Regions from separate parts of the Streptomyces drozdowiczii genome, predicted to be linked through region 1. Evidence: riboswitches for the same ligand, from Rfam matches in the RefSeq annotation. Region 1 holds a riboswitch; each other region holds the start of a gene.
The links. Region 1 has a riboswitch for cyclic di-AMP ahead of NEH16_RS12180 (C40 family peptidase). Riboswitches for the same ligand answer to the same signal wherever they lie in the genome.

Region 1 (4,025 bases):
ATGACGCCGGAGCCGTCGGTGTCCTCGTCCGGGATCTGGTCGGAGTCGGCGACGAGCGCGACCTGCTCCAGGAACTCCGCGAGCGTGCCCGACCCCTCCTCCTCGCCCCGGTCCTGCTCGAATTCGAGGGCGACGGCGGCGAGCTCCTGGAGGTTCTCGATGCGGGTCTCGTCCTGGGGGTCGGTGGACGCCTGGAGCTCGGCGAGATAGCCCGTACGCTCCAGGACCGCTTCCAGCACCACGGCGGGACCGGCGCCGGACTCCACGACCGTGCGCAGCTCCTCCATCAGCGTGTTGAACCGCTTCACGGCGTTGGCCGAGCGGGCGGCCATGCCGTACGCCTCGTCCACCCGGCGCAGCGCCTGCGGGAAGGTGATCTTCTCGCGCAGCGAGAGCGCGTCGATCATGGCCTCGGCGCGCTCTCCGATGCCGCGCTTGGGCACGTTGAGGATGCGGCGGAGCGGGACGTTGTCCTCGGGGTTGGCGAGGACCCGCAGGTAGGCCAGGACGTCCCGGACCTCCTTGCGCTCGTAGAAGCGGACGCCGCCGACGACCTTGTAGGGCAGGCCGACGCGGATGAAGATCTCCTCGAAGACACGGGACTGCGCGTTCGTCCGGTAGAAGACGGCGACGTCGCCGGCCTTCGCGTCGCCCGCGTCGGTGAGGCGGTCGATCTCCTCGGCGACGAACTGCGCCTCGTCGTGCTCGGTGTCCGCGACGTAGCCCGTGATGCGGGCGCCGGTACCGGCGTTGGTCCAGAGGTTCTTGGGGCGGCGGCTCTCGTTGCGCTCGATGACCGCGTTGGCGGCGGACAGGATCGTCTGCGTGGAGCGGTAGTTCTGCTCCAGGAGGATCGTCGTCGCGTCCGGGTAGTCCTCCTCGAACTGGAGGATGTTGCGGATGGTCGCGCCCCGGAAGGCGTAGATCGACTGGTCCGCGTCACCCACGACGCACAGCTCGGCGGGGGCGTTCTCCGGGCCGGCCGGGCCGACCAGCTCGCGTACCAGCGTGTACTGGGCGTGGTTGGTGTCCTGGTACTCGTCGACGAGGACGTGCCGGAAGCGGCGGCGGTAGTGCTCGGCGACGTCCGGGAACGCCTGGAGCAGGTGGACCGTCGTCATGATGATGTCGTCGAAGTCCAGCGCGTTGGCCTCGCGCAGCCGGGCCTGGTACATCGCGTACGCCTGGGCGAGCGTCTTCTCGAAGCCGTCGGCCGCCTGGCCCGCGAAGGTCTCCTCGTCGATCAGCTCGTTCTTGAGGTTGGAGACCTTGGCGGTGAAGGACTTCGGCGGGTACCGCTTCGGGTCCAGCTCCAGATCGCGGCAGACCAGGGCCATGAGCCGCTTGGAGTCGGCGGCGTCGTAGATCGAGAACGAGGACGTGAAGCCGAGCCGCTTGGACTCGCGGCGCAGGATGCGGACGCAGGCGCTGTGGAAGGTCATCACCCACATCGCGTTGGCCCGGGGCCCGACCAGCTGCTCGACGCGCTCCTTCATCTCGCCGGCGGCCTTGTTGGTGAAGGTGATCGCCAGGATCTGGCCGGGGTGGACGCCCCGCTCGGCCAGCAGGTGGGCGATGCGGTGGGTGAGCACCCTGGTCTTGCCGGAGCCCGCGCCGGCCACGATGAGCAGGGGCGACCCGGCGTGCACGACGGCGGCGCGCTGCTCGGTGTTCAGCCCGTCGAGCAGCGCCTCGGGGTCGATGACGGGGCGGTGCGCGCCGTCGCGGTAGTACGCGTCACGGGGCGGCGGGGGCCTTCGAACACGCCCGCGAACAGGTCCTCCGGCACCGCTTCGGGTGCGGGGTCCTCGGGGGGCGGCGGGGGCGCGTCCTCCTCCTGCTGGAGGCCGGCCAGGAAACTGTCGTCAAAGAGGCTGCTCATCGCTGTCCGAGTCTAAGGCGCCCGACTGACACCCGGCCCCGGTCCGAAAAGGTCACGGAAATGTATCGGGCATATCGCACACCAACCTTCACAGCGGCCCCATCAGTTGGCTAGCGTGCACGTTCGGACGGCCCGTACCCCCAGAGGCGACCTACGCCGAGCGTGCCGCCACGCCGAATCCGGGCCCGCCCGGAACCGGGGACCCACACGTAGTACCGGGGTGAATCGGTCCTTCCCCACCGGACCGTAGGGCAGCCTTCCGTTCCGCCCGAACCCGACAGCTAACCCGGTAGGCGGTCCACGGAAGGAGATGCCGGCCTTGGCGTCGCATCGCAAACCGCGCACCCGGATGCGCTCCACCGTCCCCGCCGTCGGGCTGACCTCGGCCGCGCTGGCCTCGGTGACGCTGCTGTCCTCCCAGAGCGCGATGGCCGCGCCCGCGCCGAAGCCGAGCATCGAGGAAGTCCAGAAGAGGGTCGACGACCTGTACCGGCAGGCCGGGACCGCCACCCAGAAGTACAACCAGGCCAAGGAGGCCACGGACCGGCAGAAGTCCAAGGTCGACACGCTCCTGGACAGCGTGGCCGAGCGCACCGAGAAGCTGAACGACGCCCGCAGGACGCTGGGCAACTACGCCGCCGCCCAGTACCGCAACGGCGGCCTCGCGCCGACCGCGACCTTCTTCCTGGCCGACGACCCGCAGTCGTTCTTCGACCAGACGCACCTCATGGACCGGATGGCCGAGCGCCAGCAGCAGGCGGTCACGGAGTTCCGTACGCAGCAGGCGAAGGTGTCCAAGCAGCGGGCCGAGGCCGTGGAGAGCCTGGAGACGCTGACCGAGTCGCAGGCCGATCTGCGCACCAGCAAGCAGAACGTCCAGACGAAGCTGACCGAGGCCCGGACACTGCTGTCGAAGCTGACCGCCGAGGAGAAGGCGCGCCTGGCGGAGCTGGAGCGCAAGAAGGAGGCGGAGGCGAAGCGGAAGGCGGCGGAGCTGGCGAAGAAGCAGGCCGCCGCCCGTAAGGAGGCCGAGCAGAAGGCCAAGGAGTCGGGGAGCGGCGGTACGGAGACGGGCTCGGGCTCCGGCTCGGACACCGGCTCCGGGAGCAGCGCCTCCACGAAGGCGGAGAAGGTCCTCGCGTTCGCCCGCGCCCAGATCGGCAAGCCGTACGTCTGGGGGGCGACCGGCCCCGCCTCGTACGACTGCTCGGGACTGACGCAGGCGGCCTGGAAGGCGGCGGGCGTCGACCTCCCGCGGACCACCTGGGACCAGGTGAACGTCGGGACCCGGGTCGCGACGGCCGATCTGCAACCCGGTGACCTGGTCTTCTTCTACGACGACATCAGCCACGTCGGGATCTACAAGGGCGACGGGATGATGATCCACGCGCCGAAGCCCGGGGCGAACGTGCGCGAGGAGTCGATCTACTACATGCCGATCTACGGGAGTGTGCGCCCGGCCTGACCGGGGAAGAGGGCCGGTCCGCGCGGACCGGCCCGCTCTTCCGGGGCGCGTCCGCCGCTCAGGTCCAGAGCGTGGCGATGAAGATGTTCGCCAGGGTCAGCGCGCCGACCGCCGCGAAGGCGCCCTTCTCCACCTTCTCCTCGTCCCGCTTGATGTAGACGAGCCCCAGGATCACGACCAGGAACAGCAGCTTGATGCCGATCTTGACGTTGTTCACGGGGTGGTCGTCGGCCTGGTCCAGGCCGACGAGGGCGACGCCGGTGACGAGCATGGTCAGCGCACCGTGCAGCATGCCGGGGACGAACCGGGCGGTGCCGGCCTTCATCGCCTTCATCTGGCCGAGGAAGCCGCCGAGCAGGGCGGCGATGCCGATGATGTGCAGGGCGACGACGAAATCGATGAGTACACGCATGGTTCCGCACCCTAGAACCCTCTTCCCGTACCGCTCCGGGCAGGGTGGGGCCTACGGGCCGCTTGAATGATGAATGCACTTTTTGCCTGATTCTGCGACCCTTTTCCCGGTCAGCAGGGCTGCAAGAGCGATCACGCAGTGACAATGCCACGCCAAGAGCGGGCAATAACCGTCATAACGACACCTTCCCGTGACCTGGGATTAGCGTCCCTTCCCGGTGGCCGTGGACCAGGAACCGTCCTCCCCGGCCACCGGAGAAGCCCGCC
Region 2 (4,025 bases), 570 kb from region 1:
CGTTGGCGTGCGGATCGAGGTCGGCCGTCGCCCGGGCCGTCGCTGCGCCCGGGGCGGGTGGTCATGAGAGCCCCGAATATGACGTAGAGTTGGGTTCACCGACGCGGGGTGGAGCAGCTCGGTAGCTCGCTGGGCTCATAACCCAGAGGTCGCAGGTTCAAATCCTGTCCCCGCTACTGAAGGATCAGGCCCGGTACGCAGACAGCGTGCCGGGCCTGATGCGTTGCCGACGTACACGCGTTCGCCCCATCGGCGGTCGAGGAGTCGCCCGCCGGCCGGGCGGGCGCGAGGCTGGGGGAGATGCGCGGTACCGGCCGCGGCTGCACCGGGCAGGAGACCGCAGGTGGGGAAGTGGACGCGACGGTGGCGAGGGCCCGACGGCGCACGGGGCCGCCGGTTCGTCCGGGTGCTGCCGGTGGCGATGATCGTCGTGGGGGTGGTGTTCGACCTCTTCACGCCGCCCTCCTTCACGGCCGTCCCGATATTCGCTGCCGCCCCGCTGATCGCGGCGCCCTTCTTCGGCCTGGGCACCACGATTCGGATCGGGATCGCCGCGGTGCTCGCCCTCGCGGGCATCCGGCTCTACACCGGCGACCTGGTCGAGGTGGTCTCGTTCATCGAGATGCTCACCGTGCTCACGGTCGCCGTCCAGGCGTGTGTGATCAACCGCGTCGTGCGGCGCGGGAACGAGCAGCTGGCCTCCGCCCGGATCATCGCCGAGACGGCCATGCGGGCCGTGCTGCCCACCCCGCCCGAGCGGATCGGCGGGCTCCAGGTGGCCGCGCGGTACGAGGCGGCGCAGGCCGACGAGTTCGTCGGGGGAGACCTCTTCGCGGCCGCCGACACTCCGTACGGCGTACGGCTGGTGCTGGGCGATGTGCGCGGCAAGGGGCTGGAGGCGGTCGGCGCGGTGGCGGTGGTGATCGGGGCGTTCCGGGAGGCGGCCGAGCAGGAGAAGTCGCTGGAGGGCGTGGCGCAGCGGCTGGAGCGCGCACTGGCGCGTGAGTCGGTGCGGCGGAGCAATCTGGACGCGTTCGAGGGGTTCGTGACCGCCGTGCTCGCGGAGATCCCGCCGGGCGCGGAGCGCGTACGGATGGTGAACCGCGGCCACCCGGACCCGCTGCTGCTGCACGGGGACGGGGCGGTGGAGGCGTTGACGCCCTCGGAGCCCGCGCTTCCGCTGGGCATGGACCTGGGGGTGCGGCCGGACCGCTCGGACGAGTGGGAGCTGCCGGCCGGCGGGACGCTGCTGTTCTACACGGACGGCCTGTCGGAGGCCCGTGACGCCGACGGCGTCTTCTACGACCCCGCGGAGCGGCTGAGCGGGCGGCTCTTCCCGGGCCCGGAGGAGCTGCTGTCCGCGCTGACCGACGACGTCCGGCTGCATACGGGGGGCGAGTCGACGGACGACATGGCGCTGCTCGCGGTGGCCCGGCCGGCGAGGGGGCAGCCCGACCGGCGCAGGACGGTGAAGATCGTCAAGCGGGGTGCCACGCTCAGTGATTGAGGGGCGCCGCTCCGCATAACAGTTGACGCAACGTCAGAAAACGCGTAGTGGCTGAGCGCCGATCAAGTCGCCCGATTCCACCCGTTTGTGTCGCGTAAGTCCAGGCCGGGCGCGTGAACGATCGGGGGAACGGCTTGGAATCGGAGGCGTCTGTCTATTAACGTTCGATAACGCAGCGCGGTTGTCCCAGCCGTCGTCAGGACGGCGCCGCGCGCGTGCGCCGAATTCCGCAAGGGAACCGGGGAACCACCTACATGGGGTGAATCGGGCGTCTTCGTCTTCACAAGAGGCGGAGGAACCCGTAGGAGACCTTCCTGCTCCGAACCCGTCAGCTAACCCGGTAGGCGAGAAGGAAGGAAAGGAGTGCGCCCGCGTGGCGTCCAACAAGCCTGCCCCCGAATCACCTTCCCGGTTCGTGCCCGAGTACGGCGCCGACTTCGCGTCCGGCCCCGGCACCGCCCACCTCCCGGAACAGGGCGGCGACTACGCGACCGATCGGGGCAACGCCTTCGCCACCGGCGCCGGTTTCGGCAGCGGCTTCCGCGCCGACGACGCCGACTCCGAGCGGACCTGGGAGGAATGGAACCCCACCGAGGAGTCTGTCCGCCCCGTCCGCGGCAAGCACCGTGTCGCCAAGCAGCGCAATGGTCTGGCCCGTAGCTCCACCGTCCTCGGCGTCGGTGTCATCGCGGCCGTCGGCGCGGGCGGCATGGCCACCGCGCAGAGCAAACCGCCGGTCTCCATCTCTCTTCCCGATTCCCTCGCGGACAATCTCCCCGACGCCAAGTCCCTCCCCGGCGTGGGTGCGTTGTTCTCCGGCGAGAGCCGGGCCGAAGCCCCCGCCACCGCGACCGCCGCAGCCCCGCTGACCACCGCCGGCATCACCACCGCCGAGGCCGAGCAGGGCACCACGGACGCCGGTGAGGCGCTGCGCGCCCGCATCCTCCAGCAGGCCGAGCAGCAGCAGGGCGCCGCCGACGCCGAGGCGAAGGCGGCCGAGGAGAAGGCCGCTGCCGAGAAGGCGGCCGCCGAGGCGAAGAAGCAGCAGGACGAGGCCGAGGCCAAGGCCGCCGCCGAGAAGAAGAAGGCGGAGGAGGCGGCGAAGAAGAAGGCCGAGGCCCTGCGCCTGGCCAAGCTCGCCGCCGGCTACGCGATCCCCACCTCCTCGTACACGATCACCTCGACGTTCGGCGAGGCCGGCTCGATGTGGTCCTCCGGCTACCACACGGGCCTCGACTTCGCGGCCCCGACCGGCACCCCGATCAAGGCCATCCACACCGGCACCATCAAGTCGGCCGGCTGGTCCGGCGCCTACGGCTACCGCACGGTGCTGGAGCTGGAGGACGGCACCGAGCTGTGGTTCTGCCACCAGTCCTCGATCGGCGTCACGGTCGGCCAGAAGGTCACCACCGGCGACACCATCGGCCGCGTCGGTGCGACCGGCAACGTGACCGGTCCGCACCTCCACCTGGAGGTCCACACCCCGGACGGCACCGGTATCGACCCGATGGACTGGCTGCGCGCCCGCGGCCTGACCGTCTGAGGTCTCCTCCTCCGACGCCGCGGCCCTTCCCCGTACGCGGCCTTACGAACCCCGGCAGCCCTGACGCACACCCCCCGACGTCAGGGCTGCCGGTTCGCGTGCGGCGGCAGCCTGCCGGATGTAGGTGGCACGGAATAGCGGGTGGCCCGGAAGCTGTTGTTCCACCTATGACTTCACTGCGCAATCTCGGCCCGTCGGGCCTCCAGGTCTTCCCGCTCTGCCTCGGTGGAAACGTCTTCGGCTGGACCGCTGACGAGGACCAGTCCTTCGCCGTTCTCGACGCGTACGCGGCGGCCGGCGGCAACTTCGTGGACACCGCCGACGCCTACTCGCACTGGGTCCCCGGCAACGAGGGCGGCGAGTCCGAGACGGTCATCGGCAAGTGGCTCGCCTCGCGCGGCAACCGGTCCGATGTCGTGGTGGCCACCAAGGTCGGTGCCCTCCCCGGCTACAAGGGCCTCTCGGCGCCCACGATCAAGTCGGCCGCCGAGGAGTCGCTGCGCCGGCTCGGCACGGACCACATCGACCTGTACTACACGCACTTCGACGACGAGACCGTCCCGGTCGAGGAGATCATCACCGCCCTCGACGAGCTGGTGAAGGAGGGCAAGGTCCGCGAGATCGCCGCCTCCAACATCAGCGCCGCGCGACTGCGCGCCTCGCTGGAATTCTCCGAACGCGAGGGTCTGGCCCGCTATGTGGCGCTCCAGCCGCACTACAACCTCGTCTCCCGGGACACCTATGAGGGCGAACTCCAGGACACCGCCGCCGGTGCCGGGCTCGCCGCTGTCCCGTATTACGCGCTGGCCTCCGGCTTCCTCACCGGCAAGTACCGCCCGGGGGCGACGGTGGACAGCGCCCGCGCCGGGAGCGCGGCCGGCCACCTGGAGTCCGAGCGCGGCCGGCGGGTGCTCGCCGCGCTCGACACGGTGGCGCGGGACCGGGACGCCGAGATCGCGACGGTGGCCCTGGCCT
Region 3 (4,025 bases), 1.5 Mb from region 1:
CAGCTTGTCGGTGATGACCTTCCAGCCGGCCCAGTCGTCCTCGTACAGCGGGTCCTCGATGGAGACCAGCGGGTACGCGGAGACGAGCTCCTCGTAGTACTCGGTCATCTCGGCGGCCGAGCGGGACTTGCCCTCGAACTCGTACGAGCCGTCCTTGTAGAACTCCGAGGCGGCGACGTCGAGCGCGAGCGCGATGTCCTTGCCCGGGGCGTAACCGGCCTCCTTGATGGCCTCGATGATGAGGTCGAGGGCGGCGCGGTTGGACTCCAGGTTCGGCGCGAAGCCGCCCTCGTCGCCGAGGCCGGTGGAGAGGCCCTTGGTCTTCAGGACCTTCTTCAGCGTGTGGTAGACCTCGGCGCCCCAGCGCAGCGCCTCGGAGAAGGACTCGGCGCCGATGGGCGCGATCATGAACTCCTGGATGTCCACGTTGGAGTCGGCGTGCGAGCCGCCGTTCAGGATGTTCATCATCGGAACGGGCAGCAGGTGCGCGTTCGGGCCGCCGAGGTAGCGGAACAGCGGCAGGTCGCTGGCCTCGGAGGCGGCGTGGGCGACGGCGAGGGAGACGCCGAGGATGGCATTGGCGCCGAGCGAGCCCTTGTTCTCCGTGGCGTCCAGGTCGAACATCGCCTGGTCGATGAGGCGCTGCTCGGTGGCGTCGTAGCCGACGAGCTCCGGGCCGATCTGCTCGATCACGGCCAGGACGGCCTTCTCGACACCCTTGCCCTGGTAGCGGTTGGGGTCGCCGTCGCGAAGCTCAATGGCCTCGAACGCGCCGGTGGAGGCGCCGGACGGAACAGCAGCACGACCGGTGCTGCCGTCGTCGAGGCCGACCTCGACCTCGACCGTGGGGTTGCCCCGGGAGTCGAGGATTTCCCGGGCTACGACGACGTCGATGGACGGCACGAGGCATCTCCTTCTGGGATATGACGCTGGTTGTGCAGGGTCGCTTTGGCCTTGCGACAAGAGCCTAACCGGCCCGGCCGTCTGCGTCGGCCGACCGCCCGTCCCCTGGGACGAAAAAGGACCCGAGGGCGGGCATACCGGGGCGGAACGCCAAATATTTACTGGTCAGTAACTACAACAGTTGAACGGTCCACGAGGTGCGAACGCCCCTGATGCGGCGTGCCCCGGCCCGGCACACACGGGGGGAGAGTGCGTGCCGGGCCGGGGCGGCCTGAGCGATCAGCGAGGAGGGATCGCGGCTGCTTCGTTACTTCGTGAGGTGGAGCTGCTGACCCGGGTAGATCAGGTCGGCGTCCTGGACGATGTCCTTGTTCAGCTTGAACAGCCGCTCCCAGCCGCCCTTGACGTGGTGCGCGGAGGCGATCTTGCTCAGCGTGTCACCGGCGACGACCTTGTACTCGCCGTCACCCTTGGCGACCTTCTTGCCGGTGGGGGTGGTGACCGTCTTCTTCGGGGCGTCCGAGCGGTCGGAGCGGTTGGTGGCCGGGGCCTCGGTGCGCTCGGCCTTCTTCGGGGCGGCCTCCTGCTTGGGGGCGGCCTCCTGCTTCGCGGCACCGGAGCCGGTGTCGACGCCCGGGTCGACACCGTCGTTGGTCAGGTTGCCGGCACCGGCGCAGGACCAGGCGCCCGGGCCCTGCATGTCGAGGAGCTTCTCGGCGGTGGCGATCTGCTGGGCCTTGGTGGCCAGGTCGGCGCGGGGCGCGTACTGCGTACCGCCGGCGGCGGCCCAGCTGGACTGGGAGAACTGCAGGCCGCCGTAGTAGCCATTGCCGGTGTTGATCGACCAGTTGCCGCCGGACTCGCACTGGGCGACGGCGTCCCAGGTGGCGACGGAGGCGGCGGAGGCGTTGGTCGCGCCCATCAGCGGCACGGCGACGGCGGCACCGGCGACACCGGCGAGCGTCGCGACACGGACGGCCTTGGAGGGGCGGCGGTGCTTGTTGCCCTTGCGGTTGAGCAGCATCGAGTCTTCTCCTCACCGACGCCTGCGAGGTGAGCTGTCGGGTTCGGGCCAAGTGAGTTGCCCGGCCGCGCTCCTGGCGCGACTTCACCCCTAGCCGGCCCCGGTTCGTCTCCCGACGACCGGGCCCAGCGCCTACCTGGGTCCCCCGCTCCTGCCTACGGCGCTTTCGCGTCTGTTCCCTTCGACCGACGGCAGGATTCGGCGTGACGGTCGACGGGGCCCGCGGTGCGAGCGGTTCCGACCGTAATCACACCCACCGGCCATATTCAAAGAAGGACATACCGGATAATCATCCCGTAAGAGCATCCGATGAACCCTCATTTGTGCAGGTCGGAACGGATGCGGCGGGACCTCCCGGACAAGCAGCGTGAGTTCACGCAAAGAGACCCATGTCTCACTCGGTCAAAAGTGGGACATGGGCCTCTTAAACCACCCAAAGCACAGAGGGCTCTAACGGCTCATCCGGCGCTCTCGGCGACCTTCTCGGGGGCCGGGCCGGCCAGGCCCAGATCGAGGTTCTGACCGGGCAGGATGAGGTCCGGGTCGGAGCCCACCTCGGCCTTGTTCGCCTCGTACAGCTCGGGCCAGCCGCCGGGCAGCTCCTGCGCGTCGGCGATCGCCCAGAGGTTGTCGCCCGGCCGTACGGTGTACGTGCCGTCAGCCGGCCGCGTGGCGCTGTCGCGTGCGTCACCGTCACCCCGCGAGGCGTGCCGGCCCGCGTCCCGCCCCTCGGCCGTCCCGGCGGCCTCGTCGGCGGCCGGGGCGCCCCGGTGCTTGCCGCCCTTCGCCCGCGCGTCGTCCGCCGCGCTCGCCGAGGGGTCCGCGGAGGGGTCGGCGGACGGCGTCGTGGACGGGTCGGCGGAGGCGGACGGGTCGGCGGACGGGGTGCCCGAGGGGTCGGCGGACGGGGAGGCGTCGGCGCTCTTGCCCGCGTGCTTGCCGGAGCCCTTGCCGGCCTTCTTCTCCGTGGCGGCCGAGCCGGACGCCGCGTCCGACGGGGTGGCCGAGGAGGCCGAGGACGCGTCGTCCACCGGGTCGGTGCCGAGACCGGCGTCGAGGCCCGAGTCGGCGCTCCGGGCGGGCTCGTCCGCGTCCTGGTCGCCCGGGTCCACGTCCGCCTTGCCCGCGGCCTTGGTGAGCCCGGAGATCACCGCACAGCTGGGCCACGCCTTCGGGCCCTTGGCAGCCAGGACCCGTTCGGCCACCGCGATCTGCTGCGAGCGGCTGGCGAGGTCGGCGCGCTCCGCGTAAGCCTCGCCGCCGTACGCCTTCCACAGCTCCGGCGTGAACTGGAGACCGCCGTAGGAGCCGTTGCCGAGGTCGGCGCTCCAGGTCCCGCCGCTCTCGCAGTCGGCCACCCGGTCCCAGGTCGCGGTGTCCGCGGCGTGTGCGCTTGCCGCGCCGAGCAGCGGGATGGCGATGGCCGAGCCGGTGACGCCTGCGGCGACCACGATGGCGGGTGCCTGACGAGGGCGGCGGTGTCTGCCGTTCGCGGAGCCCATGGGAGATGCCTTCCGTGTGACTGACAAGCGACTGGTGAGTCGAACGGTGAACCTAGCGAAACTCGAACGTGAGTCACAAGTCGATGCAGTAGAGATCACGCGAAAGTCACAGAGTTGACAGAGCGTCACTTTCCCGGGTGCGCGCCCCCGGCGTGAATTCCACCGGCAGAGTGCGCAGTCCGCGCATGATGAGCCCGCCGCGCCACCGCAAATCCCCCGATTCTCCCGCAAGTCGCAGGTCCGGAAGGCGCGTCAGCAGAGTGGCGAGCGCGGCCTGTCCCTCCAGCCGCGCGAGCGGCGCTCCCAGACAGTAATGAATGCCGTGGCCGTAGCCGAGGTGCTGATTGTCGCTCCGCGACAGGTCCAGGGTGTCCGGTCCCGCGAACCGCTCGGGGTCCCGGTCGGCCGCCGCGAGCACCACGAGCACCGGATCGCCCTCCGCCACGCGCTGCCCTCCGATGGTCAGCGGCTCGGTGGCGAACCGCCAGGTGGCGAGCTCCACCGGGCCGTCGTAGCGCAGCAGTTCCTCGACCCCGGTGGCCAGCAGTTCGCTGTCGCCGGCCGCCAGCGCGCGTTGCAGCCGCTCGCGCTCGGCG

Region 2: linked by a shared signal. The riboswitch ahead of NEH16_RS14955 (M23 family metallopeptidase) and the one ahead of NEH16_RS12180 (C40 family peptidase) in region 1 are both predicted to bind cyclic di-AMP.
Region 3: linked by a shared signal. The riboswitch ahead of NEH16_RS19155 (transglycosylase family protein) and the one ahead of NEH16_RS12180 (C40 family peptidase) in region 1 are both predicted to bind cyclic di-AMP.

Annotation. Positions count from the first base shown of each region.
Region 1 covers NZ_CP098740.1:2,737,673-2,741,697, forward strand. The annotation lists partial or broken gene pcrA (DNA helicase PcrA) at 1-1,882, opposite strand, end outside; cyclic di-AMP (ydaO/yuaA leader) riboswitch at 2,044-2,194, shown strand; gene NEH16_RS12180 (C40 family peptidase) at 2,193-3,347, shown strand; gene NEH16_RS12185 (hypothetical protein) at 3,406-3,759, opposite strand.
Region 2 covers NZ_CP098740.1:3,305,092-3,309,116, reverse strand. The annotation lists tRNA gene NEH16_RS14965 (tRNA-Met) at 103-176, shown strand; gene NEH16_RS14960 (PP2C family protein-serine/threonine phosphatase) at 344-1,507, shown strand; cyclic di-AMP (ydaO/yuaA leader) riboswitch at 1,716-1,869, shown strand; gene NEH16_RS14955 (M23 family metallopeptidase) at 1,881-3,050, shown strand; gene NEH16_RS14950 (aldo/keto reductase) at 3,218-4,025, shown strand, end outside.
Region 3 covers NZ_CP098740.1:4,193,054-4,197,078, reverse strand. The annotation lists gene eno (phosphopyruvate hydratase) at 1-903, opposite strand, end outside; gene NEH16_RS19155 (transglycosylase family protein) at 1,211-1,927, opposite strand; cyclic di-AMP (ydaO/yuaA leader) riboswitch at 1,932-2,100, opposite strand; gene NEH16_RS19150 (transglycosylase family protein) at 2,386-3,429, opposite strand; gene NEH16_RS19145 (cytochrome P450 family protein) at 3,536-4,025, opposite strand, start outside.